2 regions of the Rahnella sp. Larv3_ips genome follow, and region 2 is predicted to be linked to the other one. Evidence: predicted binding sites of a transcription regulator. Region 2 holds the regulator's gene; the other holds the start of a gene.

Region 1 (3,565 bases), on a different contig from region 2:
CCAAACGCTTGGCCGCGCAGCTGGGTTACTACCAGTCACAGATGGACGGCTGGCAGCAAATCATGACCGGAACTGGCGCTGTCAGTGTAACGGCTCCTGATGGAACGGTCGTAAACATCAGTAGTTTTGCAAAACTGACGTCTGACATGGCGAAAGCTTATACCGACGGTGGCCTTCTGAATGCCACAGTGACGCCAAACAGTCTGGGGAATGTGACTGATTTCAATATTTACTACCAGACAGCAAACGCCAATGCGATCGTTGCCAACGGATACCCGATTGCAAAAGCCGGGACGCTCTATGTGACTAAATCAGCCTATGGCTGCCAGCAAATGTACATCTCCTTTCAAGGAGAGACATATACCCGTGGTTTGACGGGTGCATTCACCCCTGCATCCCCTAACTGGTCTGAATGGGTTCCTCAGTACGGCAAAATACAAGTGCCTCTTGGTTCTGGCGTTAATGGCACCTTGCCGATTGTAAACGGTGGAACAGGTGCTGCAACCGCCGCCGCCGCAAGGGCAGCATTAGGCGCATTTTCTACAGCAGGCGGAGCCGTTTCAGGTTCACTAACCGCTGGTGCTGCTGCAGGTTTAGCCGTAGCGGCAGGAGAGAACAACCGAGTAGAAATAAATAACGTCACATCAGGCGGTGGCGTGGGGAATCCTATAGGTTGGACAGTTTACCGCTGGTATAACGAACTTGCTCAGACAGGTATACGGCGAGCTGGAGATACTACAATTCAGTCTTATTTCGTCGCGTTGTCTGGAGGCGGCGGATGGGAGTTTCTCCGAGGCGGCAATGCGACAGCGTCCGGCACCTGGACATCTGGATCTGATATCCGTCACAAGTTCGACATTGAAAAAGTAAAAAACGCATTAGCATCCGTTCTAACTTTTAACGGTTCTATCTACGGTAAAAAAGACGGGGGAAGAGAAGTCGGGCTGATTGCGCAGGACGTGGAACGGGCATGTAAAGAGGCGATTACCTACAACGGGGACAGGAAGTTTAGCGACGGTACCGTTATCCCCAACTTCAAATACCTGAACACAGCAGGCGCTGCAGCGGCGTATCACACGGAGGCTATCAAGACTCTATTCGAACTGGTGGAGTTGGCACTGGACAAGCCGGATGATGCAAGAGCGCTGATCGCAAGCATCAAAGATCAATCCAAAGTTATTAAAAATACCGCGATTGAAAATGAGGACCCATGGAAAGAAGCGCCGCCTATCATTACCGTGCCCAGCTCCGAAGATTATGAAGAACCCTCCACATAAATTCTTCCCTTGCCGATCAGCGGCATAACAGAAATGTTGATGATCGGGCTTTTCAGCACGTAATGCCCATGATTATACTGTATGCATGAACAGTATTTATGGGCGCGAATTATGAATATCTTTTACCCAATTCCTGAGCCAATAAAGCTCCTGATCCCTTTCTTTCAAGATAAAGTACAGGCAGGATTTCCTTCTCCAGCACAAGACTATATTGAGAAAGGTATTGATTTAAATGAACTTTGTGTGAATCACCCCGCAGCGACTTACTTTGTAATGGCAACAGGCATGAGCATGATGGATGCGGGCATCTATGAGGGATCATTGCTTGTTGTTGACCGCAGCCTGCAGGCAAAACACGGTGACATAATCATCGCTTCATTGGGAGGAGAATACACAGTCAAACGGCTTTGTACGCACCCAGTCTTTCAGCTCGTGCCTATGAATCCCGATTTCCCCCCAATTGTCTTACATGACGGCGGTGATGAGTTGGAAGTCTTCGGCGTCGTCACCTTCAGCATTAACGGATTTCAATAATGTTTGCCCTGGCTGATGTGAACAGCTTCTATGCCAGTTGCGAAACTGTGTTCAGGCCGGACTTAAAGGGGCGACCTGTGGTGGTTCTCAGCAACAACGACGGCTGTGTCATTGCCAGAAGTGCTGAGGCTAAAAAGCTTGGCATCAAGATGGGTGATCCATTTTTCAAAATGCGTGACCTTTTCGACAAGCACAATATTGTCACATTCAGCAGCAACTATGCGCTTTATGCAGACATGAGCTCACGTGTCATGACTGTGCTTGAGGAAATGTCTCCGGCGGTCGAGGTCTATTCTATTGACGAAGCCTTCATGAATTTACAGGGCGTCAGTAATTGTCAAAATCTGGAAGAGTTCGGGCGCGAAGTGAGGGCGAAAGTTCTGCAATGGACTGGGCTCACGGTTGGCGTAGGCATTGCGCCGACTAAGACTCTTGCTAAGTTGGCTAACCATGCTGCAAAGAAATGGACGAAGACAGGAGGTGTTGTTGACCTTTCTCTACTTGCAAGACAACGTAAGCTTATGGCCTTAGTCGAAGTTGGGGATGTGTGGGGTGTGGGCAGGCGTATATCGAAAAAGCTTAATGACATGGGCATAAAGACAGCCCTGCAACTGGCCGATGCGCCGACGCCGCTCATACGTAAGCATTTCAATATCGTGCTTGAGCGTACTGTGCGTGAGTTGCGCGGTGAACCCTGTTTAGAACTTGAAGAGTTTGCTCCCACTAAACAGCAGATCGTCTGTTCCCGTTCATTTGGTGATCGCGTGACAGAATATGAGCTGATGCGTGAAGCAATATGCAGTCATGCAGTGAGGGCAGCAGAGAAGCTGCGCGGTGAGCGTCAATATTGTCGCCATATATCAGCGTTCGTTAAAACGAGTCCTTTTGCTGTGAATGAGGTCTACTTTGGTAAGACAGCTGGCACTAAGCTGCAGATACCCACCCAAGACAGCCGGGATATAGTGGCTGCCGCAACCAAATGCCTTGATGCAATCTGGCAGGATGGCCACAGGTTTCAGAAATGCGGTGTGATGCTGGGGGATTTCTACAGTCAGGGAGTTGCCCAGCTTGGCCTTTTTGATGAGTACAAACCACGTTCTAACAGTGAGCAACTCATGGCTGTTCTCGATGGGATCAATCACAGCGGAAAAGGACGGGTGTGGTTTGCAGGTCAGGGCATACAAAAAACATGGGAAATGAAACGCCAGATGCTGTCTCCCGCTTACACGACGCGTTTTAGTGACCTGATGCGCGTTAGAGTTTAAACAAGCGGGTCATTTATAGGCTCAATGAGTTCCGGACCGTTATTCCTGATGCTACCTACCTTCTTCGTAACTGGATGCCAGTCGAATGCAGAAGGCGGAATCGACTCCTTTTCTGCAATTTCTAGCGCGCGTTCTGGCAGGGTATCGCCGTCGAGCCATTCAAGCGCCTGATCGCGATCAAGTACCAGCGGCCGGCGGTCATGAATATCTAACAAGCCCTCATCGCTGGCGGCTGTGATAATCACAAATCCGTCATCATCAGGCGCATCTTCAGCTTCAGGATGGAACCGGCTAATAGCTGCAAAGAACAAGGGAGTGTGAGATTTGTGATAAATAAAATAAGGCTGTTTTATTTTCGTGTCAGAAGGATCCTTCTTCCACTCATACCAACCATCGGCCATCACTAATGCACGTCCATGCTCGAACAACGGTCTAAACATCCTGCTCGTAGCCACAGTTTCAACACGCGCATTGATCATCGGTGGCCGC
Region 2 (3,565 bases):
TCGGCATTGTTGACGTTGATGCCCTTATACAGGCGGTTCCACGTCCAGCTCAGCACGCGGTCAGAAAGGCGCACGGCTTCATAAGAGAAGTTTGCGGCAATTTCTTCCATCAGTGCGATAGCGTTTTGCTGGGCTTTTTCGTGAGAAATTTTCTTGCTACGCGCTTCGTCTTCAATCGCTTTTTCGATGGCTTTAGAGGCCAGCAGCTTATTGAACAAATCCTGACGGGCAGGAAGACGAGGACCGACGGCCGCCAGACGCAGACGGGAGAAGTGCATACGCGCCACGCGGGCCAGTTTCTGTGCGATGGTTTTATCCGTCCCGTGCTCGGTCGCCATGTAGCGCAACGAAACGGTATTGGAGAAACGGACAAAGCTGTCGCGGCCCAGCCACAATACGGCGAAGAATTTCTGGATCCCGTTCAGCACGCGCAGATGCGGCGTGTCCTGACCTTCACGGCCTGGTGCCCGGCCGAACATCACCGAGACCGGCAACATCTGAATGTCTAATTCCGGGTTATTGCGGTGCAGGTCCAGATAGTCATGGAACAGCTTTACGGATTCCTGCTTCGGCGTGTAATACGAGAACACGCGCGGGCCTTCCGCGATAAACACGTGGCTTGGCAGCAGCGTTCCGTCGATATCCAGCGGGATCAGGGGATCGGGCAAATTCTGGGCGAGACACTGCGCACGCAGGGTCAGCAAATCTGCTTTGGAGTTATAAGGTAATACGTACAGGATCGGGCGCGTCGGGTCTAAGTGCAACTCGGTAACCGGATCTGTAGGTATGACTTTGCTCTTTACCAGCATCGAAAGCGGTAAATTCAATAATGTGTAATAAAGTCTACGCCAACCTGACATAAAAACGTGAAGCCTCTTGTTAGCCATTTCGCCGCAAGGATACCAGAAAGCTCAAATGAGATCTGTGGTGATGAGATACCATTAAACCGCTAAAATGCATCAAACACCCGAAGGACAACCCCTCAAGGATCAGTAACAGAATGGCGAACCAAGTCACTGGATTTACCCGAATTTATAAAGCAGCCGGTTACTCATGGAAAGGGCTGAAAGCGGCGTGGCAGAATGAAGCTGCCTTTCGTCAGGAAGCCAGCGCTGCTATCCCGTTAATTTTTCTCTCTTTCTGGTTCGATGTCAGCAGCATTGAACGCATCTTACTTATCGGCTCAGTGGTGCTGGTTTGCGTGGTCGAACTGCTCAACAGCGCCGTGGAATGTGCGATTGACCGCATCGGACCTGAGTTCCACGTTCTTTCTGGCCGTGCAAAAGATATTGGCTCGGCTGCCGTGCTGCTGACCATCATATTGGCGATTTTTGTCTGGGTCAGCATCTTTTGGCCGCGATGGTTCTGATTTGGAATCTGTCTTCCAGTAATCGTGCTTATGCACTGTTTTTATTCAATCTTAGGTTTTCATTGCCCGTTTAGCTGTATATACTCACAGCTAGACTGTATAAACAACCAGGGGGCGGAATGAAAGCTTTAACGACCAGACAACAAGAGGTCTATGACCTGATTCGCGATCATATCTCCACCACGGGTATGCCACCAACCCGCGCGGAGATTGCCGCTCGTCTTGGGTTCCGTTCCCCGAATGCTGCGGAAGAACATCTGAAAGCGCTGGCACGTAAAGGCGTGATCGAGATTGTTTCCGGCGCGTCACGCGGTATTCGTCTGCTGATGGAAGAAGAAGAAGGTTTACCGCTGATCGGCCGCGTTGCCGCCGGTGAACCTCTGCTCGCTCAGCAACATATCGAAGGGCATTATCAGGTTGATCCGGCGATGTTTAAGCCGAGCGCCGATTTCCTGCTGCGTGTCAGCGGTATGTCGATGCGTGATATCGGTATCCTCGACGGCGATTTACTGGCTGTTCATAAAACGCAGGACGTGCGTAATGGTCAGGTTGTCGTAGCCCGTATTGATGATGAAGTCACCGTGAAACGCCTGAAAAAACAGGGCAGCGTGGTGCAGTTATTGCCGGAAAACAGCGAGTTCCAGCCTATCGTGGTGGATTTACGTGAGCAGAATTTCAGTATTGAAGGGTTGGCCGTAGGCGTCATTCGCAACGGCGACTGGATTTAACCTTCGTACTTCGGGCTATCTCTGCGTTGGCTGCCTTCCCGAACCCTGGTCACATACTTGCGTATGCTCCCGGCGTTCGTTCAGTTGCCGCCTTGATGTAACTCGAATGACTGGGTCAAATTGTTGATCCAAAGGGTCATGTTTTTGATTTGCGGGTCGTGAGCCGCCTCTGACATACCGCTAAGCTTTAACGTTTCATCTCGTCGCCCCTCTCGGGGCGATGTCATTTACAGGCATATCCCGAACCTCCGGCATGAGATTCTCTATGCAACAACATTCCCTTCTGCAAAAGCTAAAACACACCTTTTTGAGCCCGACCGATAAAGCCCTCTGGATGCTCGCGCTACCGATGATTTTTTCTAATATCACCGTGCCGTTGCTGGGGTTAGTGGATACGGCAGTGATCGGTCATCTCGACAGCCCCGACTATCTTGGCGGCGTTGCGGTCGGTTCGATGATCACCACCTTCCTGTTTATGATGCTGCTCTTTCTGCGCATGAGTACCACCGGCATGACCGCTCAGGCGCTCGGTGCGCAAGACAACCTGTTGCTGGCCCGCGCGTTCGTACAACCCTTTCTTCTGGCCGTGCTCGCCGGTGTGGTGATTTTGCTTTTCCGCCATCCCCTGATGGAAGGCGCTTTTCACATCGTCGGCGGGAGCCAGTCTGTGCTTGAACAGGCGCGGCTTTTTCTGGAGATCCGCTGGTACAGTGCCCCCGCGTCTCTGGCAAATCTGGTGATTTTGGGTTGGCTGCTTGGTATCCAGTACGTGCGTGGGCCGGTAATGCTGCTGATTGCCGGTAATCTGCTCAATATCGTGTTGGATCTTTGGCTGGTGATAGGGCTTGGCTGGAATGTCCGTGGTGCCGCCACGGCCACGGCCTGCTCAGAATATTTCACGCTGTTTATCGGATTGTTTTTGGTCTGGCGCGTGATGCAGCGCCGGGGCATCAGTCCTGCGCTGTTAACCTCTGCCTGGCGCGGTGATCTGCGGCGGCTGTTAAGTCTTAACCGCGACATTATGCTGCGCTCACTGCTTCTTCAGCTGTGCTTTGCCTCACTGACCATTCTGGGTGCGCGTCTGGGCAGCCAGATTGTGGCGGTCAATGCCGTGTTGATGAATCTTCTGACCTTCACCGCTTTTGCGCTCGACGGTTTTGCTTACGCCATTGAAGCCCATTCAGGTGAGGCGTTTGGTGCCCGCAATCGCGAAAAATTGCTCAATGTCTGGCGTGCCGCATGCCGTCAGGCCGGGCTGGTCGCTCTGGCATTTGCACTGATATACGCGCTGACCGGTGAACAGATTATCAATGCGCTGACGTCATTACCGGAGCTGCGCCAGCTGGCCGATCGTTATCTTGGCTGGCAGATTGTTCTGCCGCTGGTGGCGGTGTGGTGTTACCTGCTCGACGGGATGTTTATCGGCGCCACGCGCGGAAGGGATATGCGTAACAGTATGGCGGTTGCT

What was found. Region 2 encodes LexA, which represses DNA repair genes until DNA is damaged. Its sites were predicted from a motif close to TNCTGTATGTACATACAGNA; they were not measured.
Region 1: a site for LexA is predicted at 1,353-1,372, ahead of umuD (translesion error-prone DNA polymerase V autoproteolytic subunit). Genes of this name have one in related genera too.

Annotation. Positions count from the first base shown of each region.
Region 1 covers NZ_MJIB01000005.1:474,770-478,334, reverse strand. The annotation lists gene ED901_RS11030 (pyocin knob domain-containing S74 family peptidase) at 1-1,277, shown strand, start outside; gene umuD (translesion error-prone DNA polymerase V autoproteolytic subunit) at 1,389-1,811, shown strand; gene ED901_RS11020 (Y-family DNA polymerase) at 1,811-3,076, shown strand; gene ED901_RS11015 (SOS response-associated peptidase family protein) at 3,073-3,565, opposite strand, start outside.
Region 2 covers NZ_MJIB01000003.1:511,166-514,730, reverse strand. The annotation lists gene plsB (glycerol-3-phosphate 1-O-acyltransferase PlsB) at 1-860, opposite strand, end outside; gene ED901_RS02375 (diacylglycerol kinase) at 1,001-1,369, shown strand; gene lexA (transcriptional repressor LexA) at 1,489-2,097, shown strand; gene dinF (MATE family efflux transporter DinF) at 2,363-3,565, shown strand, end outside.